One region of the Streptomyces sp. NPDC101393 genome, then DNA from elsewhere that is predicted to be linked to it. Evidence: riboswitches for the same ligand, from Rfam matches in the RefSeq annotation. Region 1 holds a riboswitch; the other holds the start of a gene.
What was found. A riboswitch is a leader RNA that binds a small molecule or an ion and turns the genes downstream of it on or off. The one in region 1 is predicted to bind S-adenosylmethionine.
Positions count from the first base shown of each region.

Region 2: it holds a riboswitch for S-adenosylmethionine, as region 1 does, so the genes downstream of both, thrC (threonine synthase) here and ACIRQ7_RS15565 (aminotransferase class V-fold PLP-dependent enzyme) in region 1, are expected to answer to the same signal.

Region 1 is NZ_JBIWNU010000004.1:465,289-480,756, forward strand. Features, by position in the region: gene ACIRQ7_RS15525 (cytochrome c oxidase subunit 4) at 1-75, shown strand, start outside; gene ACIRQ7_RS15530 (Ig-like domain-containing protein) at 211-1,485, shown strand; gene ACIRQ7_RS15535 (hypothetical protein) at 1,505-1,906, opposite strand; gene ACIRQ7_RS15540 (heme-copper oxidase subunit III) at 2,178-2,798, shown strand; gene ACIRQ7_RS15545 (c-type cytochrome) at 2,874-3,683, shown strand; gene ACIRQ7_RS15550 (Rieske 2Fe-2S domain-containing protein) at 3,680-4,744, shown strand; gene ACIRQ7_RS15555 (cytochrome bc complex cytochrome b subunit) at 4,741-6,378, shown strand; gene trpD (anthranilate phosphoribosyltransferase) at 6,557-7,621, shown strand; SAM riboswitch class IV at 7,747-7,863, shown strand; gene ACIRQ7_RS15565 (aminotransferase class V-fold PLP-dependent enzyme) at 8,032-9,411, shown strand; gene ACIRQ7_RS15570 (Lrp/AsnC family transcriptional regulator) at 9,676-9,957, opposite strand; gene ACIRQ7_RS15575 (rhomboid family intramembrane serine protease) at 9,954-10,634, opposite strand; gene ACIRQ7_RS15580 (hypothetical protein) at 10,927-11,166, shown strand; gene ACIRQ7_RS15585 (NYN domain-containing protein) at 11,185-12,558, shown strand; gene ACIRQ7_RS15590 (NlpC/P60 family protein) at 12,840-13,865, shown strand; gene ACIRQ7_RS15595 (NlpC/P60 family protein) at 14,116-15,147, shown strand; gene ACIRQ7_RS15600 (hypothetical protein) at 15,199-15,468, shown strand, end outside.
Region 2 is NZ_JBIWNU010000001.1:1,173,025-1,188,492, forward strand. Features, by position in the region: gene groL (chaperonin GroEL) at 1-643, opposite strand, end outside; gene ACIRQ7_RS05000 (cold-shock protein) at 969-1,175, opposite strand; gene ACIRQ7_RS05005 (MoaD/ThiS family protein) at 1,589-1,867, opposite strand; gene thrC (threonine synthase) at 1,964-3,253, opposite strand; SAM riboswitch class I at 3,271-3,431, opposite strand; gene ACIRQ7_RS05015 (glucosyl-3-phosphoglycerate synthase) at 3,601-4,572, shown strand; gene ACIRQ7_RS05020 (trehalose-6-phosphate synthase) at 4,632-6,113, shown strand; gene otsB (trehalose-phosphatase) at 6,223-7,125, opposite strand; gene ACIRQ7_RS05030 (DUF3263 domain-containing protein) at 7,136-7,408, opposite strand; gene ACIRQ7_RS05035 (extracellular solute-binding protein) at 7,476-8,693, opposite strand; gene ACIRQ7_RS05040 (ROK family protein) at 9,047-9,979, shown strand; gene nagA (N-acetylglucosamine-6-phosphate deacetylase) at 9,979-11,199, shown strand; gene pfkB (1-phosphofructokinase) at 11,383-12,309, shown strand; gene ACIRQ7_RS05055 (CBM35 domain-containing protein) at 12,367-13,296, opposite strand; gene cdgB (diguanylate cyclase CdgB) at 13,647-15,329, opposite strand.

The DNA.
Region 1 (15,468 bases):
TCGACTCCGATCATCTTCGTCGGCCTCTTCGGTTGGGTCTTCGAGTACTACCGGGGTGAGAACCGCACACAGTGAGCGCGGCCCACGCGCTCAGGGGGCGGGCCCGGACACCTCAACAGGTGTCCGGGCCCGCCCCTTTGGTTGTGGGGGCCGTCCCCATTTGCAGTCCTCCAGCGCGCTGAAACGGGGGATTCTTCATATTTTTGGGGCATGAGTTACAGACCTCGAACCCGGACGGTGCTGAGCTGCGGCCTCCTGCTCGTGCCCCTTGCGGTGAGCGCCACCGCTTGCGGGGGCTCGTCGTCGGAACCGCTCTCCGCCCAGCCCTATGACGCGGCCGACCAGATCTCGGCCAACATTCCCGAAGGCAAGCAGAAAGCGGACCCCAACAAGCCGCTTGAGGTCACCGCGAAGGGTGACGAGGCGCGGATCACCGACGTGACCGCCACCGACGCCTCCGGCCGGTACATCCGCGGCGAACTGACCGCCGACGGCAAGCGGTGGCACACCACCGTGCCGCTGGCCGCGGGCACCCGCTACACGGTGCGGGTGAGCACCGAGGAGGAGGACGGCACGCCCGGCCGCAAGACCCTGGTGGTCGACACCACGGACGCGGACTCCCGGCTGCGGGTCACCTTCGGCCCGGAAACCGGTGAGTACGGCGTCGGTCAGCCGGTCACCGCCGAACTCAGCAAGCCGGTCAATGACGCGAAGGCGCGGGCCGTCGTCGAGAGCGCCCTCAAGGTCGACTCCACACCGCGGGTCCAGGGCACCTGGCACTGGGTGGACGGCAAGTCGCTGCACTTCCGCCCGAAGGAGTACTGGCCGGCGCACGCCACGATCTCGGTGCACAGCAACCTGCAGGGCCTGAAGATCTCCAAGGGGCTCTACGGAGGCCCCGCGAAGCCCGTGAAGCTCACCACGGGCGACCGGGTGGAGGCCATCACCGACGCGGGCTCGCACCAGATGACGGTGCTGCGCAACGGCGAGGAGATCAACACCATCCCCGTCACCACCGGCAAGCCCGGCTTCTCCACGCGCAACGGCGTCAAGGTCGTGCTCGGCAAGGAGAGCTTCGTACGTATGCGCAGTGCCACGGTCGGCATCGCCGCCGGGAGTTCGGATTCCTATGACCTGCCGGTCTACTGGGCCACCCGGGTGACATTGAGCGGTGAGTATGTGCACGCCGCGCCGTGGTCCGTCGGATCGCAGGGCGCCGCCAACGTCAGCCACGGCTGCACGGGCATGTCCACCGGCAACGCCCAGTGGTTCTTCAACACCGTCCGCGTCGGCGACCTCGTCTCGGTCATCAACAGCGGCGGCGAGAAGATGACGCCGTTCGACAACGGCTTCGGCGACTGGAACATGCCCTGGAAGGAATGGCGCGACGGCAGCGCCCTGAAGAACAAGGCCTCCGACACCACAGGAGCCGCCGAGCAGCAGCGGGAACCCGCGGATGCTGCCCGGCTGCGCCCGCAGGTCTGAGGGGCCCTCAGGCGGCCGCTCAGGCCTGTGTGAGGTGCTTCGTACGCAGCAGTGCGGCCAGGGAGTCCGCGAACGCCACCGGGTCCACGGGATGGGTCACGGCGGCGTCCGCGCGGCTCCACGTCGCCAGCCAGGCGTCCTGCGGCCTGCCGATGAGCAGCAGCACCGGCGGGCAGTGGAAAATCTCGTCCTTGATCTGCCGGCAGACGCCCATACCCCCCAGGGGCGCCGTCTCGCCGTCCAGCACGCAGACGTCGATGCCGCCCTGTTCCAGGGCCTCCAGGACGGCGGGATGGGTGGCGCACTCCAGGATCTCGATCTGCGGAACATCGGCGGCGGGCCGCCGGCCGGCCGCCAGCCGGACCTGCTCGCGGGTGTTGGCGTTGTCGCTGTAGACCAGCACCGTGGCAGTCGCCTGCATCGTTCCTCCACGCTTCGTAGCGGCACAGCATCGGGTGGGACGTTTGCGCGGATGCTACTCCCGCACGGGGGGCGCGCAGGAGGGTTCGGACGGATCGAAGATCTGCCCAACGCGCCGTCAGGACTGGTCGGCGCGGCGTCCGGGGCCCCACGCCGCGGCCGTACTTCCCCCCTTCGAGCGACCGTGGGAAGGGCCCGTACGAGCAGGGCATACGCCCTTGACACACCGAACGGCACCCCCCGGAGTGAGGGCGGGATAAGCGACCGACATAATGTCGGTCGTGGCGACAGCAACGACAGTAGAAACCGGGCACGCGCACCCGTCGGTCAATCGGCCGAACCTCACCAGCGTCGGAACCATCATCTGGCTGAGTTCCGAGCTGATGTTCTTCGCGGCCCTCTTCGCGATGTACTTCACCCTCCGATCGGTGACCGGAGCCGAGTATTGGAAGGAATCCGCCGATGCGCTGAATCTTCCGTTCTCCGCGACGAACACAACGATCCTGGTGCTCAGCTCTCTGACGTGCCAGCTCGGTGTTTTTGCGGCCGAGCGTGGCGACGTAAAGAAGCTGCGGACGTGGTTCGTGATCACCTTCATCATGGGGGCGATCTTCATCGGCGGTCAGGTCTTCGAGTACACCGATCTGGTCAAGGAAGAGGGCCTCTCGCTCTCCTCCGGGCCGTACGGATCCGTGTTCTACCTGACCACCGGCTTCCACGGCATGCATGTGACGGGCGGTCTGATCGCCTTCCTGCTGGTCCTGGGCAGGACGTACGCGGCCAAGAGGTTCACCCACACGCAGGCCACCGCGGCCATCGTCGTGTCCTACTACTGGCACTTCGTCGATGTCGTCTGGATCGGCCTCTTCGCCACGATCTACCTGATCCGGTAACCCGGTCCTGACCGGACCCGCATTTCAGACATAGCCAAAGCATCGACGCAGAAAATCCTGACACCGGGGTAATCCGTGAAAAAGCTCTCCGCACGACGGCGCCATCCGCTGGCGGCGCTCGTCGTCCTACTCTTCGCGCTGGCGGTCACTGGGGGGCTGTACGCCGCGTTCGCGCCGGCGGACAAGGCTCAGGCCGATGACGCCGCCCAGTCTCTTGCCATCAAGGAGGGCAAGAAGCTCTACGCCGTGGGCTGCGCAAGCTGCCACGGCACCGGCGGTCAGGGCACCTCCGACGGACCGAGCCTGGTCGGCGTCGGCGCCGCAGCCGTCGACTTCCAGGTGGCCACCGGACGTATGCCGGCCCAGCAGCCGGGCGCCCAGGTCCCGGCGAAGAAGAACATCTACAACCAGGCCGAGATCGACCAGCTCGCCGCGTACGTCGCGTCGCTGGGCGCGGGCCCCACCGTTCCGGGCAAGGAGCAGTACAGCTCCGACGGCGCCGACATCGGCAAGGGTGGCGAGCTGTTCCGCACCAACTGCGCGCAGTGCCACAACTTCACCGGTAAGGGCGGCGCCCTCACCAACGGCAAGTACGCACCGGAGCTCGACGGGGTCGACCCGAAGCACATCTACGAGGCCATGGAGACCGGCCCGCAGAACATGCCGAACTTCGGCGACGGCTCGCTGTCGAAGGACAACAAGAAGGACATCGTCGCGTACCTCGGTGCGGTCAACGGCGATGACACCCCGAGCCCCGGTGGCCTGGACCTCGGCGGCCTGGGACCGGTCAGCGAGGGCCTCTTCGGTTGGATCGCCGGCATGGGCGCGCTGATCGGTGTCGCCATCTGGGTCGCAGCCCGGACTACGAAGGCCAAGAAGTCATGAGTGAGACTGGACGACACGAAGACGTGCCAGAAGAAACCCTTCCCAGTGAGCGGGAGACGGCTCACGACGGTGTGGTGAAGCCGGCGGAGAACCCGTTCGCCGACCCGGGTCTGCCGGCCCACGAACACCGCGTCCAGGACATCGACGAGAAGGCGGCCCGGCGCTCCGAGCGCGCGGTGGCCTTCCTCTTCCTGCTGTCCATGCTCGCGACGGTCGGCTTCATCGCCTCGTACGTGATCTTCCCGATCGACAAGATCGTCTACATCTGGCCGTTCGGTCACGTCAGCGCGCTGAACTTCGCGCTCGGCCTGACGCTCGGTGTGGCGCTCTTCTGCATCGGCGCCGGCGCGGTCCACTGGGCCCGCACGCTGATGTCGGACGAAGAGGTCGCCGACGACCGGCACCCGATCGAGGCCGAGCCCGAGGTCAAGGCCAAAGTTCTGGCCGACTTCGCGCAGGGTGCCAAGGAGTCCGGGTTCGGGCGCCGCAAGCTGATCCGCAACACGATGTTCGGTGCGCTGGCCCTGGTGCCGCTCTCCGGCGTCGTCCTGCTGCGCGACCTCGGTCCGCTGCCGGGCACGAAGCTGCGCACCACCGGCTGGCGGAAGGGCATCCGGCTGGTCAACCAGTCGACGAACCTCCCGCTGCGTCCCGAGGACATCGCCGTCGGCTCCCTGACGTTCGCCAAGCCCGAGGGCCTGGAGGACGACAGCGAGGACTTCGCCGAGAAGATCGCCAAGGACGCCCTGATGCTCGTGCGGATTCAGCCGCAGGAGATCAAGGACAAGCACGAACTCGAGTGGTCGCACGACGGCATCGTGGCCTTCTCGAAGATCTGCACCCACGTCGGCTGCCCGATCAGCCTGTACGAGCAGCAGACGCACCACGTCCTCTGCCCGTGCCACCAGTCGACCTTCGACCTGGCGGACGGCGCCCGCGTGATCTTCGGTCCGGCGGGCCATGCCCTGCCGCAGCTGCACATCACGGTGAAGGACGGCTTCCTTGAGGCCGCAAGCGGCTTCGAGGAGCCCGTCGGCCCGAGCTTCTGGGAGCGCGGATGAGTAACGAGACTGGCGCGGCAACCCCGCGCCGCGGCAAGGCGCCCGCGGGCGAGCGGGTCGCTGACTGGGCGGACGGCAGGCTGGGCATCTACAGCCTCGCCAAGTCCAACATGCGCAAGATCTTCCCGGACCACTGGTCCTTCATGCTGGGTGAGGTCGCGCTCTACAGCTTCATCATCATCATCCTGACCGGTGTCTACCTGACGCTGTTCTTCCACCCGAGCATGGCCGAGGTGACCTACCACGGTTCCTACGTGCCCATGCACGGGGTGCGGATGACGCAGGCCTTCGAGTCGACGCTGGACATCAGCTTCGACGTCCGCGGTGGTCTCCTTATAAGGCAGATTCACCACTGGGCGGCGCTGGTCTTCCTGGCCGCGATGATGGTCCACATGATGCGGGTGTTCTTCACCGGCGCCTTCCGCAAGCCGCGTGAGGTCAACTGGCTGTTCGGCTTCCTGCTGTTCGTGCTGGGCATGTTCACCGGCTTCACCGGCTACTCGCTCCCCGACGACCTGCTCTCCGGCACCGGCGTGCGGTTCATCGAGGGAGTCATCCTGGCGATGCCGCTGGTCGGTTCGTACCTGCAGATGTTCATCTTCGGCGGGGAGTTCCCGGGGCACGACATCATCCCGAGGTTCTTCACGGTGCACGTGCTGCTGCTGCCGGGCATCATGCTCGGCCTGCTGGTGGCGCACCTGATCCTGGTCTTCTACCACAAGCACACGCAGTTCCCGGGTGCCGGCAAGACCAACAAGAACGTCGTGGGCATGCCGCTGCTGCCGATCTACATGGCGAAGGCGGGCGGCTTCTTCTTCCTGGTCTTCGGCGTGATCTCGGTGATCGCCGCGGTCGCCAGCATCAACCCCGTGTGGGCGATCGGCCCCTACCGGCCCGATCAGGTGTCCACCGGCGCCCAGCCCGACTGGTACATGGGCTTCGCCGAGGGTCTGGTGCGTGTGATGCCGGGCTGGGAGTGGAACTTCTGGGGCCACACCGTCAACTTCGGTGTGCTGATCCCGATCGTGATCTTCCCGCTGGTTCTGGTCGCGATCGCGGTCTACCCGTTCGTCGAGTCCTGGATCACCGGTGACAAGCGCGAGCACCACCTGCTCGACCGTCCGCGCAACGCCCCGACCCGCACCGGCTTCGGTGTGGCCTGGCTGACCGCGTACTTCGTGATGCTCATCGGCGGTGGCAACGACCTGTGGGCCACGCACTTCCACCTGTCGCTCAACTCGATCTCCTGGTTCGTCCGGATCGGGTTCTTCGTCGGGCCGGTGCTCGCCTTCATCGCCACCAAGCGGATCTGCCTGGGTCTGCAGCGGCGGGACAAGGACAAGGTGCTGCACGGACGCGAGTCCGGCATCATCAAGCGCCTGCCGCACGGTGAGTTCGTCGAGGTCCACGAGCCGCTCGACCAGGAGCAGCTGCACGTGCTCACGCAGCACGAGCAGCCCAAGCCCCTGGAGCTCGGCCCGGAGGTCGACGAGAACGGCGTCGAGCGCAAGGTGTCGCGTTCGCGGAAGCTGCGCGCCAAGCTCTCCAAGTCGTACTACGGCGAGGACAACGTCATTCCGAAGCCCACGGCGGAGGAGTACAAGGAGATCACCAGCGGCCACGGCCACCACTGATCCCCGCGGCGCCCCCAGGGCGCCGAGCAGGGTGTAACGCCACCCAGAGGGCCCCGTCCTTCCCCACGTTCCCGGCTTCGGCCGGGCAGGGGATCACCCAATGTGGACGGGGCCCTCCGGCATGTCCGGGGCTCGGTAGGGTGACGTCATAAGCAGAGACAAACCAGGAGTGTGGACCATGAACGTTGTGACCCCGGTCGGCGGCGACAGCGTGGCGGCCCACACCTGGCCGGGCATGCTGGACGCCCTGCTCGAAGGCCGTGACCTCGACGCCGCGGACACCGCGTGGGCGATGGACCGGATCATGCGGGGCGAGGCCAGCGACGCGCAGATCGCCGGGTTCGCGGTGGCGCTGCGGGCCAAGGGCGAGACCGTCGCGGAGATCACCGGGCTGGTGCGCGCGATGTACGAGCACGCCCGGCTGATCGAGGTGCCGGGTCCGAGCGTGGACATCGTCGGCACCGGCGGCGACGGCGCGAAGACCGTCAACATCTCCACGATGGCCTCGATCGTGGTGGCCGGCACCGGCGCGAAGGTCGTCAAGCACGGCAGCCGTGCGGTGTCCTCGGCCAGCGGCGCCTCCGACGTGCTGGAGAAGCTGGGCGTCAATCTCGATCTGACCCCGCGGCGGGTCACCGAGGTCGCGCAGGAGGCGGGCATCACCTACTGCTTCGCGGTGAAGTTCCACCCCTCGCTGCGCCATGTCGCCAACGCCCGCGGTCAGTTGGGCATCCGCACGACCTTCAATGTGCTGGGCCCGCTGACCAATCCCGCCAAGGTCCGCGCCCAGGCGACGGGCGTCGCGGACGCCCGGATGGCGCCGATCATGGCCGGGGTGCTGGCCGAGCGCGGCTCGTCGGCGCTGGTGTTCCGCGGTGACGACGGTCTGGACGAGCTGACGACCACCGCGACGTCCCGGGTGTGGGTCGTACGGGACGGCGTGGTGCGCGCGGAGGCATTCGACCCGCGGGACGTCGGCATTCCCCTGGTGCCCGTGGAGGCGCTGCGGGGCGCCGACGCGTCGTACAACGCGGATGTGGCGCGCCGGCTGCTGGACGGGGAGACGGGCCCGGTGCGTGATGCCGTGCTGCTGAATTCCGCGGCGGCGCTGGTGGCGCTGGAGCCGGGCGACGCACCGCTGGCGGAGCAGATCCGGGCGGCCCTCGGCAAGGCGGCCGCCTCGATCGACTCCGGTGCGGCCAAGCGGGCGCTGGAGCGCTGGGTGGCGGCCAGCAACGCATGAACCGCCGGTGCCGCTGAACCGCCGGTACACATGAGCGGCCGGTGACGCAGGGTGTGACGCAGGGCTCAGTCCGTCATACGGACCGGGCCTTGCGCCTTTTTGCTCGTGTGGCATGATTCTGCCCAGGTCACGAGTGACAGCGATATGGCCCCGGCCCGCTGTCCGGCAACCCTCCTTCCGTGGCGGGGTGCCCCGGGTGATGACCAGGCCGCAGGCAGCGAGGTCTGCGGCAAGCGCGGATCCCTCGCCAGGGATCCTGGTCCTCGAGGGAGATCTCTTCATGATTCAGCGAATGCGATAGGGCCTGACGGCCCCTTTTCCGCCCCCTTTTTCTTTCTGCTGCGCCGCCGCGGCCTGCTGCCGTGCGCCCTTTTCGCAGCGCATTCGCTTGTCTCTCACGGGAGTTCGCCATGTCTGTTTCCGTCGTTGCCGCTGACCGTTCCGTTTGTGCCCCGCTGCCGGTTCTGGGCCGGGATGTCCTCGTCCCGCTCGTGACCGGTGGAGAGGTCGACTACGCCGCGCTGGACTACGCGGCCAGCGCGCCCGCCCTGCAGCGGGTCTGGGACGACGTGGCCGGCTACGCGCCGTACTACGGCAGCGTGCACCGTGGCGCCGGTTACCTCTCGCAGCTCTCCACCGACCTGTTCGAGAACAGCCGCCGGACGATCGCGGACTTCCTCGGCTGCCGCGCCGAGGACCAGGTGGTCTTCACCCGCTCCACCACCGACTCGCTGAACCTGCTGGCGGCCGCGCTCCCGGCGCACACCCGGGTGTTCGTCTTCGAGACCGAGCACCACGCCTCGCTCCTGCCGTGGGAACAGCGCCCGGACACCGAGGTGACGTACCTCAACGCGCCGCGCACCCACCAGCAGGCCGTGGACACCCTGGAGAAGGCGCTGGCGGAGCGCGAGCCCTATGGCCCGGCGCTGGTGTGCGTGACCGGGGCGTCGAATGTGACCGGTGAGCTGTGGCCGGTCAAGGAGCTGGCGGCCGCGGCGCACGCCCATGGCGCGCGGATCGTCCTGGACGCGGCGCAGCTCGCCCCGCACCACCCCGTCGACATCGACGCGCTGGACGTCGACTGGGTCGCCTTCTCCGGTCACAAGCTGTACGCGCCGTTCGGCGCCGGGGTGCTGGCCGGCCGCGCGGACTGGCTGCAGGACGCCGACCCGTACCTCGCGGGCGGCGGCGCCAGCCGCAAGGTCGCGCGGCGTGCGGACGGCGGCGTGGACGTGGAGTGGCACACCACCGCCGCCCGGCACGAGGCCGGTTCGCCCAATGTCATCGGCGCCTACTCCATCGCCTCTGCCTGCCAGGCACTGACCGAGGCCGGGTTCGACGATCTGGTCGCCCGCGAGCGGACGCTGATCGCCCGGGTCCAGGCGGGCCTGGCCGAGGTGCCCGAGGTGAACGTGCTCTCCCTCTTCGGCGACGACGCCCCGCGGGTCGGCGTCATCTCCTTCGTCGTCGAGGGCTGGAACAGCTCGCACTTCGCGGCCGCGCTGTCCGCGGAGTACGGCATCGGCGTGCGCGACGGCCTGTTCTGCGCGCACCCGCTCGTACGCACCCTCCTGGGCGGCGAGCCGGGCGAGCAGGGCGAGTGCGGCGCCCCGGAGGCGGCGCCCGGTGAGCGGTCGCTGAACGCCATCCGGGTCAGCTTCGGGGCGGGGACGCCCGACGAGCACATCGAGCGGTTCGTGCGGGCCGTCAAGGAACTCGTCGCGGACGGGGCCCGGTGGAACTACCGCACCGAGGACGGGCGTTGCGTCCCCGCGCGCAGCGCGGGCTGACGTCCCACGTCGCCGGCTGTCCCGCCGCGGGGGTTGCTCCCCTTGCGCCCGCGGCGGGCCGGTGGGGGCGGGCGCGGCTGCCTTCGCACGCGCCGGGGCCCGGACCCTGACGTGCCACTCCCACCGGTCCTTCACCACACCCAATGGGCCTGGCAGCCCCCGCGCGGCGGCACCGGCCCGCCGCGGGCGCGATGGCGATCAACCACGATCAACCGCTACGGCGGGACAGCCGAAAATGTGGGGGAGCCCCAAAAAGAGCAGTGCCTACGCGTCGAGCCCGATCGCGAAGGCCGCTTCGAGGTCGTGCTGGGAGTAGGTGCGGAAGGCGATGTGCGTCTCGGTGGAGGAGACGCCGGGCACCTTGCTGATCTGGCCGGGGATGACATCGGCGAGGTCGTCGTGGGCGGCGACCCGCACCATCGCGATCAGGTCGTGCGCACCGGTGACGGAGTAGACCTCGCTGACGCCCTCCAGCGCGGCGATCTTCTCGGCGATCTCCGGGATCTGGTCCACGCTGGTCTTGATGAGCACGATCGACGTGATCACTGCTGGCTCTCTCCCTCGGTCGCCGCTTCGTTCACCCTGGTGGCCCCCACAGTATCCCGCCCGTAGCGCACCCACGCGTAGAGGAAGCCGAGGGCGAAGCCCACCACATGGGCGAGGTAGGCGACGCCGGGGCCGTTGGGGTCGTCCTGGGCGGCCTGCCACTGGAGGAAGAACCAGAACAGCAGCACGATCCAGGCGGGGAAGCGCAACGGCAGGAAGAAGAGGAACGGGAAGACGCTGGTGACGCGGGCCTTGGGGAAGAGGTGGAGGAACGCGCCGAGCACGCCGGAGATCGAGCCGGACGCGCCGACCAGGGTCTGTCCCGAGGCGGCGTGCGCGGCGGCGTAGCCCAGGAGCGCCAGATAGCCGGTGACGAGGTAGAAGACGGTGAAGGGCAGCCGGCCCATCCGCGCCTCGGCCATCGCGCCGAACACGTAGAGGAACAGCATGTTGCCGAGCAGGTGCAGCCAGCTGCCGTGGACGAACAGCGCGGTGAGCGGGGTGGCCAGTGCGGCGACGGAGCCGCTCCACAGGTCGAGCGGGATCACGCCCCAGCGCTCGAAGTAGGCGGTCTGGGCCTGCATGAGGGCGTCGCCGGTGCCGTATATCCGGTTGAGACCGGAGGCGGGCCCGATCACGAAGACCGCGCAGCACAGGCCGATCAGCACGTTCGTCATCCGTGAGAACACCGCCCGCAGCGACCGGGCCGGGTGCGCGGGCCGGGGGAGTGCGGGGGGCCGGGGCGAGGAAGGGGAGGAGCCAGGGGAGGGAGACGGCGCCATCATGAAGTGATCATGACTCAATGCGGGCAATCGGGACAGAGTGCCTCGCCGCGTCCCGGCTCCTGGGCACGGCCCGCACCGGCCCCCCATCAGGCCGTAGGGTTACAGGCAGTACTTTGCGTACCTCCGCGTTCCGACGGCGCACCGCGTGAGCCACCGCAGCACGAGCACGAAAGAGGACGACACGATGGCGCTTCCCCTGCCGACGGCCGAGACCCGGTGGCGCTGCACCCTGTGCGGCAACCTCACCCGTTTCGACGTGACCCGACAGTCCAAGGTCGTGGAGTACGTCCACCTCGACCTGGCCGGGGAGCCGAAGGTGGAGGAGCGCGACGTCCTGAGTGAGAGCATCGAGTCCGTGCGCTGCCGCTGGTGCAACGCGGTCGACCAGATCGAGCTGGTCGACCGGCCGGGCGCGAGCGCCTGAGAACGGAGCGATGCAGCCGTGGTGGAGCGTCCAGAAGGGGAGCCGGGGGCGGAGCATGACGACGCACCCGAGGGTGCGGCCGAAGAAGTGCTCGACCGTCCGCTGCCCGAGGGCGTACGGCGCCGCGTCGTGGCGCTCGCCGCGGAGTCGTTCGGCGGTCTGACGATCGCCGAACTGCCGCCCCCCTTGCGGCAGTACGCCCGTTTCACCCCGACCCGTCGGGCCAAATTCGCCGGTAATGCGATGGCTTCGGCGCTGGAGAGCGACGCGGTCTTCCGGCAGCGGATCGCAGGCAAGCTGCGCGAATCCCAGCCGGAACTCGCCGAGGCCCTCGACCACGGCACGCCGCCCGCCGCCGCCGACCCGCTGGATGTCGCGGCGGCGGCCTATGTGATGCGCCCCGACGGCTGGGTCAAGCTCGTCGCCGCAGCCGGTGAGGAGGCCCAGCGGGCCCGCGCCGAGCGGGCGGGCGAGGAGGCCCAGCGGGAGCTGGCCCGGCTGCGCGAGGAATTGGCGCAGGCGCGTACGGAAGCCCGTACGGACGTCGACCGCGTCCGCGTGGACCTGGACGCCGCCCGCAAGGAGAACGACTCGCTGCAGCGCAAGCTGCGCAGCGCGCTGAGCGACGTCAAGCGCGGCCAGGCGGCGGTGCGCAAGGCCGAGGCAGCGCTGGCGGAGGCCCGGGACCGGGCGGCGACGGAGAAGACCGCGGCGGACAGCGAGCTGCGCCGGCTCAAGGCCCGGGTCGGCGAGGTCGAGGGGGCGCTGGAGACCAGCCGGCGGGCCGCCCGCGAGGGGCGCAGCGTCGAGGACATGCGGCTGCGGCTGCTGCTGGACACCGTCCTTGACGCCGCGCAGGGGCTGCGCCGCGAGCTGGCGCTGCCGCCGGCCAATGTGCATCCGGCGGACACCGTCGAGGCGGTCGAGCCGGGCCGGATGACACCGAAGGACATCGCGACCCGCGCGCTCTCGGACATGGATCCGGCGCTGCTCGACCAGCTTCTGGCCCTGCCGCAGGCCCACTTGGTCGTGGACGGCTACAACGTCACCAAGACCGGCTATCCGACGATGCCGTTGGACAAGCAGCGGCTGCGGCTGCTGGGCGGGCTGGCGGTGCTGGCGGCGCAGACCGGGGCGGAGATGACGTGTGTCTTCGACGGTGCGGAACTCGCGGCGCCGGTGCTGCTCGCGCCGCCGCGCGGGGTGCGGGTGCTGTTCAGCAAACCGGGCGTAACGGCCGATGAGTTGATTCGTCAGCTGGTAAGGGCCGAACCGCCCGGCCGTCCGGTGGTCGTGGTCTCCACGGACCGGGAAGTGGCCGACGGTGTGGCGAAGGCCGGCGCGCGGCCGGTCGCATCGGCGTTGCTTCTCAAGCGACTTGCCCGTACCTGACGCCGGGAAAAACGGCGCCGATTCGTATCTGAGCGTCAAATGGCGCTTACTGCCTGTGTGATGTTGGTAAAGGATGGGGTCGGTGACGCAGTTTTTTCCCGTGAGGATTTGAAGCGATCACAACTCGGTTACTAAGGTCAGGCCTCGAACCTTCATGCAGGTGATCATCCAACCGGGATGAACAGTGAAGGAACCGCCGAGTCCGCGGCGTTCACGCGGAGCCGGGGTCTCACCCCCCCCACTTCCCGGTAGGCGGCTGGAGGAAGAAGGAGCTCGCCTTCGTGGCGTCCCACCGTCGACCCAAGCAGCCGAGCCGTACTCGCGTCACCGTGCTCACCGCGACCGCCGCCGCGGCGGTCGCCCTCTCGTCCCAGGCCGCGCAGGCCGACCCGCAGCAGTCGAAGAAGGACGTCAAGTCCGAGGTCGACAAGCTCTACGAGCAGGCCGAGCAGGCGACCGAGAAGTACAACGGCGTCAAGGAAGACCAGGAGAAGCTCCAGAAGGAGGTCGAGGGCCTCCAGGACAAGGTCGCCCGCGGCCAGGGGGAGCTGAACCAGCTGCGCAAGGGTCTCGGCGCCGTCGCCTCCGGCCAGTACCGCAGCGGCAGCATCGACCCGTCCGTCCAGCTCTTCCTCTCCGGCGACCCGGACACGTACCTGGAGAAGGCCGCCACGATCGACCAGTTGAGCGGCAAGCAGGCCGAGCAGCTGAAGACCATCGCGGACAAGCAGCGCCGGCTCGCCCAGGAGCGTGCGGAGGCCGCGAGCAAGATCAAGGACCTCACCGAGACCCGCAAGGCGCTCGGTGACAAGAAAGACGACATCAAGGACAAGCTCGGCAAGGCGCAGGAGCTGCTCAACACCCTCACGGCCAAGGAGCGCGCCGCGCTGCAGGCCAAGGAGGACCGCGCCAACCGCAGCAACGACCGGGTCAACCTCGGTGACGACGTGCCGGCTTCGCAGCGCGGGGCGGCCGCCCTGGCCGCCGCCCAGTCGAAGATAGGGTCCCCGTACGTCTGGGGCGCGACCGGCCCCTCCTCGTTCGACTGCTCGGGTCTGACCTCGTGGGCCTACCAGCAGGCCGGCCAGTCGCTGCCGCGCACCTCGCAGGCACAGGCCAGCGCCGGCACCCAGATCAGCTCGCAGAGCGCGCTCAAGCCGGGCGACCTGGTGCTCTTCTACAGCGACCTGCACCACATCGGCCTCTACGCGGGCAACGGCCAGGTGCTGCACGCGCCCAAGCCCGGTGCCGCGGTGCGCTACGAGTCGATCGGCAACATGCCGTTCATGTACGGCGTGCGGGTCTGACCGACCGCCCCGGCGCTTCCGGACGTCCGGATGCGCCGGATCTGCCGCCCGAACGGGCGAATTGCGGCCCGCGCCGCTGACTTACCGCCCCGCCGGTGACCTGCACAGTCACCGGCGGGGCGGCTTTTTGCGTACGGCCGGAGGTCTTTGGCCGGTGCGTCCCGCCACGGTTACTGTCTGCCCTCGCAGCTGCCGGTCACCGACGCCCTCCCGGGCGGCAGGGGCTGCACACGGAAGGAGTGCGGCTCTCGTGGTCTCCCATCGCCGTACCTCGCAGCCCGGCCCCGTCACCCTCACCGGTGTCACCGTCCTGTCGGCCGCCCTGGCGACAGCGGCCGCCACGCTGTCCGCTCCACCGGCCGCCGCCGACCCCACCGGCGGGGACACCACGGCCTCCCGCGTCGACGCGCTCTACGAGCAGGCCGAGCGGGCCACCGAGAAGTACAACGGCGCCCACGAGCGGGCCGGGGAACTGCGCGAGCAGGTGGCGTACCTGCAGGACAGCACCGCACGCGCCCAGGAACGGGTCAACCGGCTGCGCGGCAGGATCGGCGCGCTGGCCGCGGCCCAGTACCGGGGCGGCGGGATCGACCCCACCGTCAAGCTCCTGCTGTCCGAACAGCCGGACAGCTACCTGGAGAAGGCCGCCGCGCTGAACCGGATCGGCTCCACCCAGGCCGGTGAACTGCGCGAACTGCGCGCGGCCGGGCGGGTGCTGGACCAGCGGCGCCGGGAGACCGCGGCGCGGCTGGCCTCCCTGGAGGCGGGCCGCAGGGACGTCGCGCGCCACAAGAAGGACGTCCAGCGCAAGCTCGCCACCGCGCGCCGGATGCTGCACGCGCTCCCGGCGGACGCCAGGGCGGCCTTTGACCGGGCCTCCAGGGGCGGCGGGCGCGACGGGGGCCTCCCGGACCTCCTCGGCGGTGTGGCGGCCTCAGGGCGGGCCGCAGCGGCCGTCGCCGCGGCCCGCGCCGCGGTCGGCTCCCCGTACGCCTGGGGAAGCACCGGCCCCTCGTCCTTCGACTGCTCAGGTCTCACCCAATGGGCCTACGGCCGGGCCGGCGTCTCCATCCCGCGGACGTCCCAGGCCCAGCGCGGCTCCGGCCGGCAGGTCTCGCTCGGCCAGGCGCAACCCGGTGACCTGGTCATCTACCGTTCGGACGCCAGCCACGTCGGCATGTACGTCGGCAACGGCCAGGTCGTGCACGCCCCCTATCCCGGCGCGCGGGTGCGCTACGACCCCGTCGGCATGATGCCGATCTCGTCCATCACCCGGCCCTGAGACGCCGCCCAGCATTTTTGCCCCGCGCGGGCCGCACATACGATCGGCCGCATGTCGGATCAACGCGCGGCGCGGCGGCCGCCGTCGGGAGCCGGGGTGGCGGGCGGCGCCGTCCTGGCCCTCGCGCTGCTCGCCGGCTGCACGCCGGCGGCGCCGTCGGACACCGGCTTCCCCGACGTCCAGGAGATGCTGGACCAACGGGCCCAGGCGGTCCGGAAGCGGGACGCCGCGGGCTTCCTCGCCTCCGTCGACCCGCAGGCCACCGGCTACCGCGACCAGCAGAAAAAGGTGCTCGGCAACCTCGCCGCGGTGCCGCTCGCG
Region 2 (15,468 bases), on a different contig from region 1:
CGTCGAGCGACGACTCCATGCGCTCCATGTCGGTGGCGAAGTACGCCGAGATGTAGCCCTTGTCGAAGCGCATACCCTCGGTGAGTTCCAGCTCCAGACCGAAGGTCTGGGACTCCTCGACAGTGATGACGCCTTCCTTGCCGACCTTGTCCATCGCCTCGGCGATGAGCTCGCCGATCTGGGTGTCAGCGGCGGAGATGGAGGCGGTGGAGGCGATCTGCTCCTTGGTCTCCACATCCTTGGCCTGCTCCAGCAGGGCGGCGGAGACGGCCTCGACGGCCTTCTCGATGCCGCGCTTGAGGGCCATCGGGTTGGCGCCGGCGGCGACGTTGCGCAGGCCCTCGCGGACCAGCGCCTGCGCCAGGACGGTCGCGGTCGTCGTGCCGTCACCGGCGACGTCGTCCGTCTTCTTCGCGACCTCCTTGACCAGCTCGGCACCGATCTTCTCGTACGGGTCCTCGAGCTCGATCTCCTTGGCGATGGAAACACCATCGTTGGTGATCGTGGGGGCGCCCCACTTCTTCTCGAGGACGACGTTACGGCCCTTCGGGCCGAGGGTGACCTTGACGGCGTCGGCGAGCTGGTTCATCCCGCGCTCGAGACCGCGCCGTGCCTCCTCGTCGAACGCGATGATCTTTGCCATGTGAAGTGTCCTCCACGGACTGGGGTACCCCCGGACAGAGTCTGGGGGAGGGTGGATCGGACCGAGAGGCGCCCGCGACGGACGGCCTGCACACCGTGTGGTTCCTTGCCCCACGCGGCCCGCGGGCCTCACCGGCCCGGTCCAAGTTCTGTCACTCTCACTGGGAGAGTGCTAACGCAATGATTAGCACTCGACCCCGTCGAGTGCAAGCGCCTCACCCCGGTGACCACTACCCACCGGATCCCCACCGGATGCCCTCGGGACAGCGAAGGACCCGCACCCCGGAAGGGTGCGGGTCCTCACAAACGCTGCAGTCGGTCGGCGCTCAGCCGGCCGCCACCCGGACCATGTCCGCCTGCGGCCCCTTCTGGCCCTGCGAGATCTCGAATTCGACTCGCTGGCCCTCCTCAAGGGTGCGGTAACCGTCCATCTGGATCGCGCTGTAGTGGACGAAAACATCCGCACCACCGTCGACCGCGATGAAGCCGTACCCCTTCTCCGCGTTGAACCACTTGACGGTGCCCTGAGCCATGCCTAACTCCCCTATTACTGGCCCTTGCACAGGACCGCACTCCGCGGACCCGGGTCAGACCTCACCCCCCAGGAGGCCCGCGGGGTGTGCGCCGGAACGCGTCGACCGCCGCTGAATGTATCTGCACCACTGCCCAGCGCAACAGGTCAATCGGACGAGAAATCCGGGACCGGGGAATCCGCCCTTATCCCGCGAACTGCCGCTTTTCCAGGGCAAGTCGGGCCGGGCATAGGGTGCTTAGGTGACAAAAACCGCACACATTTTGGGCACAACTGACCGCAGTCTCAGAGGAGTTGGCCGCGAGGCGGAGTGGGATCAAGACGATGGTAGCGCCTTTCGCAACATGGAATTACCCCGTCCGCTTTGCCGTGGACGGGGTAATTCCAGTCAGACGAGAGACGAGATGGCGCGAATCAGCACCCTCCGGCAACCGCGGGAATGATCGAGATGCCCGCGCCGTCCGGCGTCGGCGTCTCCAGACCCTGCTCGAAGCGGACGTCGTCGTCATTGACGTACACGTTCACGAAGCGGCGCAGCTTGCCCGCGTCGTCGAGCACACGGGCCGCGATGCCCTGGTGGTTCTTCTCCAGGTCACCGATCACCTCGGAAAGGGTCGCGCCCTCGGCGACGACCTCGGCCTCGCCGCCGGTGTACGTGCGGAGGATGGTGGGGATCCGGACCTTGACGCTCATGGGTTCTGCCTTCCAGCGACTACGGAATACGACTGCGGGTTCGGGGGCGGCGTACGGAGGGCGTACGCCGGGCGCCGCGTACGGCTGCGCCGCGGCTCAGCCCAGGCCGGCCGCGCGGAACGCGTCCAGGCTCGGGCGGATGGTGGCCGTGGGCCCGGTGGTCGGGGCGACGGCGTCAAGCGTCTTGAGGCCGTCGCCGGTGTTCAGGATGACGGTGGTCAGGGACGGGTCGAGCAGGCCGTCCTCGATGAGCTTCTTGGTCACGCCGACGGTCACGCCGCCCGCGGTCTCCGCGAAGATCCCTTCCGTCCGGGCCAGCAGCTTGATCGCGTCCACGACCTGCTCGTCGTTCACATCCTCCACCGCACCGCCCGTACGGCGCGCGATGTCGAGGACGTACGGCCCGTCGGCCGGGTTGCCGATGGCCAGCGACTTGGCGATGGTGTTCGGCTTCTGCGGGCGCACCACGTCGTGACCGGCCTTGAAGGCCGTCGAGACCGGCGAGCAGCCCTCGGCCTGGGCACCGAAGATCTTGTACGGCTTGTCCTCGACGAGACCGAGCTGGATCAGCTCCTTGAGGCCCTTGTCGATCTTCGTGAGCTGCGAGCCGGAAGCGATCGGAATGACGATCTGGTCCGGCAGCTTCCAGCCCAGCTGCTCGCAGATCTCGTACGCCAGCGTCTTGGAGCCCTCGCCGTAGTAGGGGCGCAGGTTGACGTTGACGAAGCCCCAGCCCTCGCCGAGCGGGTCGCCGATGAGCTCCGAGCAGAAGCGGTTGACGTCGTCGTAGTTGCCCTCGATGCCGACCAGGTCGCCGCCGTAGACCGCGGCCATGACGACCTTGCCGGCCTCCAGGTCGTGCGGGATGAACACGCAGGACTTGAAGCCCGCCCGGCGCGCCGCGGCGCCGACCGCGCCGGCGAGGTTGCCGGTGGAGGAGCAGGACAGGGTGGTGAAGCCGAAGACGCGGGCCGCCTCGACGGCGATCGCGACGACGCGGTCCTTGAAGGAGTGCGTCGGGTTGCCGGAGTCGTCCTTGACGTACAGGCCGCCGCTGACGCCCAGCTCGCGGGCGAGGTTGTCGGCCTTGACGAGCTTGGTGAAGCCGGGGTTGATGTTGGGCTTGTCGGCCACGTCGGCGGGGACGGGCAGCAGCGGGGCGTAGCGCCAGATGTTGTCGGGGCCGGCCTCGATCTGCTTGCGAAGGACCTCGGGGTCGCCGCTCGGCAGCTCATAGGCGACTTCGAGCGGTCCGAAACACTCCTGGCACGCGAAGATCGGGCCGAGGTCGAAACGCTGCCCGCACTCGCGGCAGGAGAGCGCGACGGCGGGTCCCAACGCGACGGTGGGGGCGTTTTCGGTGGTTTCGGTGTGCTGCACAGCCATGAGAGGGAGGCCCTTTCTCCTCATCTTCCTCGCAGCGCATCTCGCCACGAGACGGATTTGGCACCTTCCCTAGCCGGGAGCCTCACGCGCGCGGGACGTCTGCGTCCTGGCGGCAAGACCGGCTGGAGGGTTGCCGGGGCTTCAACGGGCCGTTTCCCTCTGCCCCTCTGGATGAGCGGTATGGCGCTGGATCGAAACCCAGGCGTTTGTGGCGGTGACCCCGACATGCGACGGCCATCCGCGTTGTTCAAGACTGTAACCGAAGGCCCTGATGGTTGAGATAGTCGTCCGAACCGCGAGATGGATCACACGGCCGCTGATACGGCGGTCACCGAGGAGTCGTAGACGTGCTGGAAGAGGTGGAGCGCTGGCTGAGCAGCCGCTCCTGGTCCGCTGCCGACCGCCCGCTGGACCGGCTCCTGGACGCCAAGCGGCAAACCGGCCGGACGGTCAGTGTAGTGCTGCCCGCCCTCGACGAGGAGGCGACCGTCGGCGCGATCGTCACGGCGATCCGTGCCGGGCTGATGACCTCCGCGGCCCCGCTGGTCGACGAGCTGGTGGTGCTGGATTCGGGCTCCACGGACCGCACGGCCGAGGTCGCGGCGGCGGCCGGCGCACGGGTCGTCCACCGGGATGCCGTACTGCCGAGGCTGCCCGCCGTACCGGGCAAGGGCGAGGTCCTGTGGCGCTCCCTCCTGGCGACCACCGGCGACATCGTCTGCTTCATCGACGCCGATCTCCGCGAATTCTCGCCCTCCTTCGTGTCCGGCATCGTCGGCCCGCTGCTGACGGATCCGGACATCCAGTTCGTGAAGGCGATGTACGACCGGCCGCTGGAGCCCGGCTTCGACGGGTCCGCCGCGGGCTCCCCCGGCCAGGGCGGCCGGGTCACCGAGCTGGTCGCCCGCCCGCTGCTGAATCTGCACTGGCCGCAGCTGGCGGGCTTCGTGCAGCCCCTGGGCGGCGAGTACGCGGCCCGCCGCTCCCTCCTGGAGCGGCTGCCCTTCCCCGTCGGCTACGGCGTCGAGCTGGGCCTGCTCGTCGACGCGCTGCACACCGTCGGCCTGGACGCCCTCGCCCAGGTCGACGTGGGCGTGCGCAAACACCGCCATCAGGACGGCCAGGCGCTCGGCCGAATGGCGGCGGCGATCTACCGCACGGCCCAATTGCGGCTGACCCGCGGCCATTTGGTACGCCCCCGGCTCACCCAGTTCGACCGCGGCGCGGACGGCTTCGTCGCACGCACCACGGACGTGGACACCGAGGAGCGCCCCCCGATGGCCGAAATACCGGAGTACGCGGCGCGGCGGGCGGCGTGAAGCGCGGCGCGCGGCGCTGTGGACGTTTGCGCGGCCACCCCGCGGGCTAGTGTCGCCGCATGGTCTCCGAACGCAGTGGTGCCGAGGTGCTCGTCGCGTCCAATCGTGGTCCGGTCTCCTATTCGCTGGGTGGCGACGGCACGCTGAGCGCCAAGCGGGGCGGCGGTGGGCTGGTCTCGGGCCTGTCGGCCATCGGGCCGGACACCGACGCGGTGTGGGTGTGTGCGGCGCTCGGTGACGGCGACCGGGAGGCGGTCCGGCGCACCGGGGGTGACCTGGACCGGGAGGACACCGGTGGACAGCGCGTCCGGATGCTGGACATCCCCGAGGACGTCCACTTCGCGGCCTACAACGGCATCGCGAACTCCGTGCTGTGGTTCGTCCACCACATGCTCTACCAGACCCCGCTGGAACCGGCCTTCGATACGGACTTCCGCGCGCAGTGGGCGTCGTACGAGGCCTACAACGCCGCTTTCGCCGACGCGCTGGCCGACGGCGCGGCGCCCGGCGCCGCCGTCCTCGTGCAGGACTACCACCTGGCGCTGGTGCCGGGCATGCTCCGGGAGCGCCGCCCCGACCTGCGTATCGCGCACTTCTCGCACACCCCGTGGGCGCCCGCGGAGTACTTCGCGATACTGCCCGACGACATCCAGCGGCAGCTGGCCCTGGGAATCCTGGGTGCGGACCGGGCCAATTTCCTCACCCGGCGCTGGTCCGAACGGTTCCTGGACTGCGCCGGTACCGCGCTCGGGTCCGACTGCGCGCTCCGGCGCCCGGAGGACGGGCCGCCCGAGCTCGTGTCGTCGCCGCCGGACCGCAAGCCGCACACGACCCGCATCGGCGTGCACGGCCTGGGCGCGGACGCCGCGTTCCTGCACGAACGCGCGCACCGCCCGGACGTCGACGAGCGGCTGGCGGCGCTGCGCGAGCAGATCGGCGGCGCGGACCGCAGGACCATCGTCCGCGTCGACCGCACCGAGCTCTCCAAGAACATCGTGCGCGGCCTGCACGCCTTTCGCCGGCTGCTCGCCGACCACCCCGAATGGCACGAGCGGGTCGCGCATATCGCCTTCGCCTACCCCTCGCGCCAGGACCTGGCCGTCTACCGCGACTACACCGACGAGGTGGAACGCGTCGCCGAGGCCATCAACGCCGAGTACGGCACGCCGACTTGGCTGCCCGTCATCCTGCACGTCAAGGACGACTTCGCCCGCTCCCTGGCCGCCTACCGCCTCGCCGACGTGGCCCTGGTCAACCCCATCCGGGACGGGATGAACCTGGTCGCCAAGGAGATCCCGGTGGTCTCGGACAACGGCTGCGCCCTGGTCCTGTCCCGCGAGGCCGGCGCCTGCGAGGAGCTGGGCGAGGACGCCCTGGTGATCAATCCCTACGACGTCAACGCCACCGCCGACGCCCTGCACGAGGCGCTGTCGATGGATCCGGGTGAGCGCGCCGAGCGCACCGGACGGCTGGCCGCCGCGGCGACCGCGCTGCCGCCGGCGCAGTGGTTCCTGGACCAGCTGGAGGCGCTGCGCGCCTAGGCCCTGTCGTCAAACTGCCTCCCCCGGCTAACGCCGGGAGGTGCCCCCAGCTTTGCGGGCACACGACGGGAGTTCGACGACAGGCCCTGGCGCGGTCCGCGGCGGCTGCTCAGGTGTCGTCGGATTCCAGCCGGTCCGCCAGCGCCCCCAGCAGGGCGACGACGCCGGTCGGGCCGTCGACCACCAGGTCGGCGCGGGCGGCGAGTTCGGCGACCTCGTTGCTGCCGCTGCAGACCAGGAGGCCGGTGCGGCCCTCGGAGCGGAGCCGGTCGACGGCGGCGAAGGCGGCGAGGTCGCCGAGGTCGTCGCCGGCGTAGAGGACGGTGGTGGCGTCGGTCTCACGGATCCAGTCGGTGAGGGCGACGCCCTTGTCCATGCCCGGGGGGCGCAGTTCGAGGACCAGCCGGCCCGGTTCGACGATCAGGCCGTGGCGTTCGGCGAGGGCGGTGAGCGGGGCGCGCAGCCCGTCGAAGGCGGCCTGCGGGTCGGCGGCGCGGCGGGTGTGGACGGCGACGGCGCGGCCGCCCTTGGTCTCGATCGCCGTGTCGGTCCGGCTGCCGTGCCAGACGCCGGACTCTTCGAGCACGCCGGGGAGTTCGGCCGCTGCGGCGGCGACCCCCGGGTGCGGGGCGGGTGCCTGAATGGCGCCGGTCGCCGCGTCCCAGCGTTCGGCGCCGTAGTGGCCGAGGACGACGAGCTGCTCCAGTCCGGGGGCGCCGGTGACGCCGCCGAGGCGGACGGCGACGGCGGCCGGGCGGCCGGTGATGACCGCGGCGGCGCGCAGCCGGGGCGCGAGGCGGCCGAGGGCGGCGGCGGCCTCGGGGTGGGCGCGGGCCTGTTCCGGGTCGGGGACGATGTCGGCGAGGGTGCCGTCGAAGTCGAGGGCGACGACGGTGCGTTCGGGGTGGGCCAGGAGTGCGGCGAGGCCGTCGCGGCCGGCCGCGGTGTGCGGTGTCGGCAGGGAAGGCGGTGTCGGTGCGGAATCCGGCGCGGCGTTCGGGGAGCTGCCCATGGCGTCGACCCTAGCGGCGGGAACGGCGGGCGTCGCGGACACGGCGGAGGCGGTTGACGGTGACCGGGTCGTGGGCGAGCGCGCGCGGGTCGTCCAGCAGGGCGTTGAGGAGTTGGTAGTAGCGGGTCGGGGAGATGCCCAGGCGCTCGCGGATGACCCGCTCCTTGGCGCCCGGTCCGGGCCAGGAGCGGCGCTCGACCGCGAGCACCGCTTCGTCCCGGGAGGAGAGCGCGGCCACCGCGGCGCTGTCCTCGCCGCCCCCGCCCGCCGTGCCGCTCGTCATCACGATTCCACGATAAGCCCACGGTCGGACAACGCCGGACCGGTCCGCTGCGGGCTCGTACGCACCCTCACTCGCCGGTGTTGTCGGCCGCGTCCGCGGTGTTCTGGATGTCGGTGAGCACACCGGCGGGGTTGCCGCGCGGGCCCACCGCGGCGCCCATCTTGGCCTTGACGGTCTTGGAGACCAGCGGCCAGGAGGTCTTGTTCGACGGGTAGAACTCGGCGCTGCCGAGCTGCTTGAGGAAGCTGTGCAGCGCAACGTACTTGTCGTCGTCGAGCATCGCCTGGGAGCCGGAGCTGGTGACCGGCAGCAGGCCGTACTCGCCGGAGAACTTCATCACGTTCTTCGTGCTGTAGACGAAGTCCAGGAACTTGCCGGCCTGTTCGCGGTGGCCGTTCTGCTTGAAGGCCATCATCCAGTCGGCGACGCCCATGGTGGCCTTGGCCTTGCCGTGGGCGCCGGGGAGTTCGACGGTGCCGTAGTCGACGCCCTTGGCCGCGGCCTGCTTCATCAGGGTGGGGTGGCCGTTGAGCATGCCGACATCGCCGTCGGCGAAGCCCTGGAAGGCTTCCTTGCGGTTCAGGTCGGCGGGGTCCATACCGGTCAGGCCCTTGCCGACGAGGTTCTTCTGAAGCCACTCGAAGGTCTTGACGTTCTCCGGCGAATCGATCGTGTACTTGCCGATGCTGTCGGTGTAGCTGCCGCCGCCGCTGAGCATCCACATCAGTGTCTCGGCCTGGGTCTCCTCCCGGCCGAGTGGCAGCGCGAACGGGATCCGGACGCCGTGCGCCTTCAGCAGCCCGGCATCGCGGGCTATGTCGTCCCAGGACTTCGGCGGGTCGGTGATGCCGGCCTCGGCGAACAGCTTCTTGTTGTAGAAGAGCCGCCGGGTGCTGGCACCGAAGGGCATGCCGTACTGGGTGCGCTCGTATTCGCCGGCCTCGGCGAGGGCCGGGGTGAAGTCGGCCTGGGTGGAGACGTTGAGCAGCTTGTCGGCGCTGTAGAGCTGGCCCTTGGCGGCGTAGTCGGCGTACGCGCCGATCTGCGCGAGGTCGGGGGCGTGACCGTCCTTGACGAGGTCGGCGACTTTCTTGTCGACCTCGGTCCAGCTGTAGACCTCGACGTCGACCTTGATGCCGGTCTTCTTCTCGAAGGCGGCGCTCAGGTCGTCCCAGTAGTGCTGGGTGCTGTTGGACTCGTGGGAGCCGTAGTCGGCCGCGATGAGCTTGAGGGTTTTGCCGCCCTCGTCCGAGCCGCCGCCGCAGCCGGTGAGGGTCAGTGTCATGGCTGTGGCGATCGCCGCCGCTGCCAGGCTCAAGTACCGCCGCTGCACTGCCACTACCGCCCTCTGTCCCGAAATTCCGTGTTTTGCCGGGTATGCCCCGTGGTTTCAGGGGTCGCCTTCCACCGGCATGAACGGCAAGTGTCTCCCGAGGCCCTCCACAAGGTCTACACCACCCCCTGTTTCCCTCCGCCGCCACCTTCCCGCCGCGTACGCTCCACGCCGGAACAAGGCCTGCTCAGGGCGGTGACGCGGCCGGAAGGCGGCACGATCGCACCGGACCGGGCGGCCGGCACATCGGAGTCGAACGGTGAGTGGACTAGACCTTTCTGGTCACCTCGCGCGAAACTGTTCCCGTGAGACACGTCATCGCCCTTGATGTGGGCGGCACCGGAATGAAGGCCGCCCTCGCCGGGGCGGACGGCACGCTGCTCTACGAGGCACGGCGCCCCACCGGCCGCGAGCGCGGCCCCGACGAGGTCGTCGAGACGATTCTCGGCTTCGCCGCCGAGCTCCGCGACATCGGACTCAGACGCTTCGGCACCGCCGCGGCCGCCGCCGGCGTCGCCGTCCCCGGCATCGTCGACGAGGCCGCCGGCATCGCCGTCTACGCCTCCAACCTCGGCTGGCGCGACGTCCCGATGCGGGCACTGCTGTCCGAACGGCTCGGCGGCATCCCCGTCGCCCTCGGCCACGACGTGCGCACCGGCGGTCTCGCCGAAGGCCGGATCGGCGCCGGCAAGGACACCGGCCGCTTCCTCTTCGTCCCGCTGGGCACCGGCATCGCGGGCGCCATCGGCATCGCCGGCCGCATCGAGGGCGGCGCGCACGGCAGCGCCGGCGAGGTCGGCCACATCGTCGTACGGCCCGGCGGCCGGGAGTGCGGCTGCGGTCAGCGCGGCTGCCTGGAGACGCTGGCCTCGGCCGCCGCGATCGGCCGCGACTGGGCCGCGGTCTGCGGCGACCCGCAGGCCGGTGCCGCGGACGCCGCCAAGGCCGTGGAGTCCGGCGACGCCCGCGCGCGCGTCGTCTGGCAGGCCGCCATCGACGCACTCGCCGACGGCCTGGTCACCGGCATCACCCTGCTCGACCCTCAGACGCTGATCATCGGCGGCGGACTGGCCGAGGCGGGCGACACGCTGTTCACGCCTCTGCGGGAAGCGGTCAGCCGCCGCGTTACCTTCCAGCGGCTCCCCTCGATCGTTCCGGCGGCCCTCGGGGACGCCGCCGGGTGCCTGGGCGCAGGACTGCTCGCCTGGGATCTTCTCTCCACGGAGGTAACCGCCTGATGGCACAGCAACAATCCGCGGGACGCCCCTCGGACCCCCGGCGCACCCTCCTGACCGGCGCCCGGATCGCACGCCCCTCCGGCGTCGTCGAGAACGGCCGGCTCGCGGTCGAGGGCACCCGGATCGCCGACCTCCGCAGCAGGGGCGCCGACACGGGCGCGGACGGGCGGCGACGCGGCGAGCGCGCCATCGACCTGACCGGCCACCTCATCGTCCCCGGCTTCGTCGACATGCATGTGCACGGCGGAGGCGGCGGCTCCTTCTCCTCCGCCGACCCCGAGGAATGCCTGACCGTCGCCGCCACCCACCGCCGGCACGGCACCACCTCGATGGTCGCCTCGACCGTCACCGGCGACCTGGACTCCCTCGCACGCCAGGCCGCCGTGCTCGCCGAGCTCGTCCAGCAGGGCGAGCTGGCCGGCATCCACTTCGAGGGCCCGTTCATCTCCGCGCACCGCTGCGGCGCGCACCAGCCCGAGCTGCTGCGCGACCCCGACCCGGCGGACGTCCGCAAGCTCATCGACGCCACCCACGGCACCGCCCGGATGCTGACCCTCGCCCCCGAACTGCCCGGCGGCCTGGAGTCCGTACGGCTGCTCGCCGACGCCGGGGTCGTCGCGGCCATCGGCCACACCGACGCCGGCTACGACGCCACCCGCGAGGCCATCGACGCGGGCGCCACCGTCGCCACGCACCTCTTCAACGCGATGCCGCCGCTCGGCCACCGCACTCCCGGACCGATCGCCGCCCTCCTGGAGGACGAGCGCATCACCGTCGAGCTGATCAACGACGGCACCCATCTGCACCCCGCGATCCTCCAGATGGCCTTCCGCGACACCGGCGCCGACCGCGTCGCCTTCATCACGGACGCGATGGGCGCGGCCGGGATGACCGACGGGATGTATCCGCTCGGCCCGATGCGGGTCGAGGTCAAGGACGGTGTCGCACGGATCAGCGAGGGCCCCACCGCGGGCTCGATCGCCGGCTCCACGCTCACCCTGGACCGCGCCTTCAAACGCGCCGTCACCGTCGACCATCTGACGGTCGAGCAGACCGTGGCGGCCCTTTCGGCCAATCCCGCCCGACTGCTCGGCATCGACGACCGGACCGGTTCCCTGGAGAGCGGCAAGGACGCCGACCTGGTCGTACTGGACGCCGCATACGACCTGGTGGGCGTGATGCGCCGGGGCGAGTGGCTGGTGCGCCCGCCGGGCATCTGAGTCCCCGGTCGGGCGTGCGCGAGCCGGCCGTCAGGACGGCCGTGCACCACACGGTGGTTGGCCCGGGTCTGGGCCAACCACCGTCGGCGATGGCATGATCGCTCGCGCACTTGTCCGCATGCCACCGCCTCGCGCGCCCGCCCGACCACGGCCGTCCGGCCACGACTGACCGGAGGGGGAACGGTGATCCTCACAGTCACGCTGAACGCCGCCCTGGACATCACCCACCACGTGACGCGGCTGCAACCGCACACCACGCACCGGGTCACCGACGTCGCCGAACGCCCCGGCGGCAAAGGCCTGAACGTCTCCCGCGTGCTCGCCGCGCTCGGCCACCGCACGATCGCCACCGGCTTCGCGGGCGGCGGCACCGGCGACGCGCTGCGCGCCCTGCTCGCCGAGACCGACGTCACCGACGCCCTGGTCCCGGTCGGCGGCGCCACCCGCCGCACCGTCGCCGTCGTCGACGAGACCTCCGGCGACACCACCCAGCTCAACGAACCGGGCCCCACCGTCTCCCCCGCCGAATGGGAGACCTTCCTCGGTACGTACCGCGAACTGCTGGGCGACGCACGGGCGGTGGCGCTCTGCGGCAGCCTGCCCCCGGGCGTCCCGGTCGACGTCTATGCCCGCCTGACCCGCGCCGCGCGCAGCGCCGGCGTCCCGGTCCTGCTGGACACCAGCGGCGAACCGCTGCGCCGCGGGCTCGCCGCCCGCCCCGACCTCGCCAAGCCCAACGCCGACGAACTCGCCGCCCTCACCGGCAGCACCGAACCGCTGCGCGCCGCCCGCGACGCCCGCCGCCGCGGCGCCCACGCCGTCGCCGCCTCGCTGGGCGCGGAAGGGATGCTCGCCGTCACCTCCGACGGCGCCTGGCAGGCCGCGCCGCCGCAGCGGATCGCGGGAAACCCGACCGGCGCCGGCGATTCGGCGGTGGCCGGTCTGCTGTCGGGACTTGTCGAGGAGCTGCCGTGGCCGGACCGGCTGACCCGCGCGGTCGCCCTGTCCGCGGCGACCGTACGGGCCCCGGCAGCAGGCGAGTTCGACGCGTCGGCATACGAAGAACTGCTGCCGCGCATCGTGGTGACGGAACGTCCTGCCGGGGCGTGAGCGAAGGCGCCCCACGGGGAGGGTGCGGGGCCCGGCCGCAGGGGCGGGCCCGGAACGCTACTTCTTCTTGACGTGCCCGGCCGTCAGCGAGAGCTGATCGAGATTGGCCTCGCACTGGTCGCCCTCAGCGCAGGAGACCGCGACCGTGTTGGTGCCCTTGTTCAGGTGGATCCAGCGGTAGGTGTACGTCCAGCCCTTGTCCCAGGCGCCTTCCTCGGCATGCGCGAAGTTCGACATGTTGATCTTCTGGGAGGCCGGGTCGCCGTTCACCGACAGCGTGGTCTTGGCGTCCTTGCCGGGGACGCCGTAGTCGATGAAGAGGGTGTAGTCGCCGCTCTTGGGCACATCGACGTTCCAGGTGACCGAGGCGCCGACCTTGTTGAGCACCACATAGGCGCCGCTGGAGGCCTTCGCGCCGGCGACGGCCTTGTCGGTGGTCGCCTCAGGGCTGAGCTTCAGCGTCGCCGCATCCTGCTGGGGGAGGTCGACCGGGGCGTCGGAGCTGCTGGGCTTGTCGCTCGGCTTGACGCTCTCGCCGGCCGTCGGACCCGCACTGCCCGCGGTGTCCTCCGCGTCGTCCTTGCCGTTGGTGAGCATGGCGACGCCGATCCCTATGCAGACCACCGCGACCACGGACACCGCGCCGATCAGCAGGCCGTTGCGGTGCCGGCGCGGCTCCTGGCCGCCGCCGTGCCCCTGGCCGCCCTGGGCCTGGCGCGGGCGGTCGCCGCCGGGGAGCGTCTCCGGGGCGGCGTAGTGGGCGTTCTGCTGCCCGTACGTCACCTGCTGGGACTGCTGGCCGCCGTACTGCCGCTGGCCGACCGCGCGCACCTGGTTGTAGGAGGTACGCGGAACCCCCGGCTGCCGCGCCGCCCCGCCGTCGCCCGACTGTCCCACCGCGCCACCCTCGCCGCCTTCCGAGCGGTAGAGATAGGCGAACGGGTCGTCGTTCTCCGGCGTGTCCGCGCCGTTATTGCCGGCCGTCATTCCGTGTCACTCCCAAGCGATCTGTACTCGTCTGTACGCGTTCGCGCAGACTGCGCGAACTGTCTCTTTCGGGCCCCCGGCGGCAGCGCGCCGCATCGGCGCAGCCTACCTTCTTCGGGCCTTGCCGGACCCCGCCCGCGGAGCCACAAGATCACTACGGATCGGTGAACGGACGGTGCGCGCGGACGGAACGGGACGGGTGTGACGAGGGAGAACCGCGTGACGGCCCCCGTCCCTCGCGGCGCCCCACGACGGCCCGCACCGCGCACCCGACTGTGACCATCGCCTCAGGCGCACGCCCTCGGGCACCCGCCCGACGGGCCGCCCGGCGCCCGCCCGGTCCGGCCGTCTCAGCCCGCCCGGCGGTTCGCCTTCGACCGGGACCGCTTCTCGACGTACATCCGCTGGTCAGCGGAGGCCAGGACCTCCTCGGCCGTCATCCCGCAGCTCGCCCAGCCGATCCCGAAACTGGCGCCCACCCGCACCGCCCGGCCGTCGACCCGGATCGGCGGGATGATGGCGTTCCGCAGCCGCACCGCCAGATCCTGCGCATCGGCCGTACCGAGACCGTCGGCGAGCACCACGAACTCGTCGCCGCCGAGCCGCGCGACCGTATCGCCGTCCCGGACACCGCTGGTCAGCCGGCGGGCGACCTCGATCAGCACGGCGTCGCCGGTGTGGTGCCCGAAGCGGTCATTGATCGACTTGAAGCCGTCGAGGTCGCAGAAGAGGACCGCCAGCCCCTTGGAACCGTCGTCCGTCGGGCCGTCCGGCGGCGCGATCGTGTGCACATGGTGGTCGAACGCCACCGGATTTTGGCCCTCGAAGGCCTCGGCCCCCTCCGCGCCGTCGAACGCCTTCCCCTCCTGGGAGCGGAAACCGTGCAGGTCACGCGGGTCGGCATAGACGGTCGCCGAGGAGGCGTAGGCATCGGCCGGCGAGCCCGGGGGCCGGGAGCAGAGCCGGGCGCCCAGCCGGGCCCGCAGCTCGGCGCTGTTGGGCAGGCCGGTCAGCGAGTCATGGCTGGCGCGGTGCGCGAGCTGCAGCTCGTGCCGCTTGCGCTCCTCGATGTCCTCGACGTGCGTGAGCAGGAACCGGGGGCCGTCGGCGGCGTCGGCGACCACGGAGTTACGGAGCGAGACCCAGACGTACGTGCCGTCCCTGCGGGCCAGCCGCAGCTCGGCCCGGCCGCCTTCGGCGGAGGTGCGCAGCAGGGTGCCGATGTCCTCGGGGTGGACGAGATCGGAGAAGGAGTAGCGGCGCATCGCGGAGGCCGGACGGCCCAGCAGCCGGCACAGCGCGTCATTGGTGCGCAGCAGCCGACCGTGCTGGTCGCCGCCCATCTCGGCCACGGCCATCCCGCTCGGCGCGTACTCGAAGGCCTGCCGGAAGCTTTCCTCGCTGGCGCGCAGCGCCTGCTGCTCCCGCTCCAGGCGGACCAGCGCCCGCTGCATATTGGCGCGCAGCCGGGCATTGCTGATCGCGATGGCGGCCTGGAAGGCGTACATCTGCAGGGCTTCCTGGCCCCAGGCGCCGGGTCGCCGGCCGTTGCGCGGCCGGTCCACGGAGATCACGCCCAGCAGCTCACCGCCGCCGTTGGACGCCGCGTACATCGGCGCCAGGAGGCGGTCCATCGGATGCCACTCGTCGGGGAACCGGGGCGCCGGGCCCGCCGTGTGCCATTGCGGGACGTCGTCGTCGTCCAGCACCCAGCCCTCGGTGTACGGGATGAAGCGCAGCTCGCCCCACTGCTCGCCCATGGCCAGCCTGCGGTCCCAGGAGGAGCGGGAACCGACCCGCCCGGCCATCAGCGCCTCGGCGCCCGCGCTGCCCGCGACCGCGGCGACGACGAGATCGCCGTCGGGGCGGACGAGATTGACGGCGGCAAGCTCAAAGCCGAGGCCGGCGATCGCGCCGTCGGCGACCGTCTGCAGGGTGTCCGCGAGGCTGCGTGCGGTGTTCAGCTCGGCGACCACTTGGTGCAGCTGCCGCAGGGTCGCAAGACGGACGTATGGCTCCGACTCGGTCTCCATCGCTCGCTCTCCCTGAGACCTCGACAGCAACTCCAGAATTCTTTGTCGTCCGATTCCACGCTCACTGAATCACAGTGAGCTGTTCACCCGGTACACAGGGTCAACAATTCCCGCATGCTGTGACTCAAGTCACAGATGA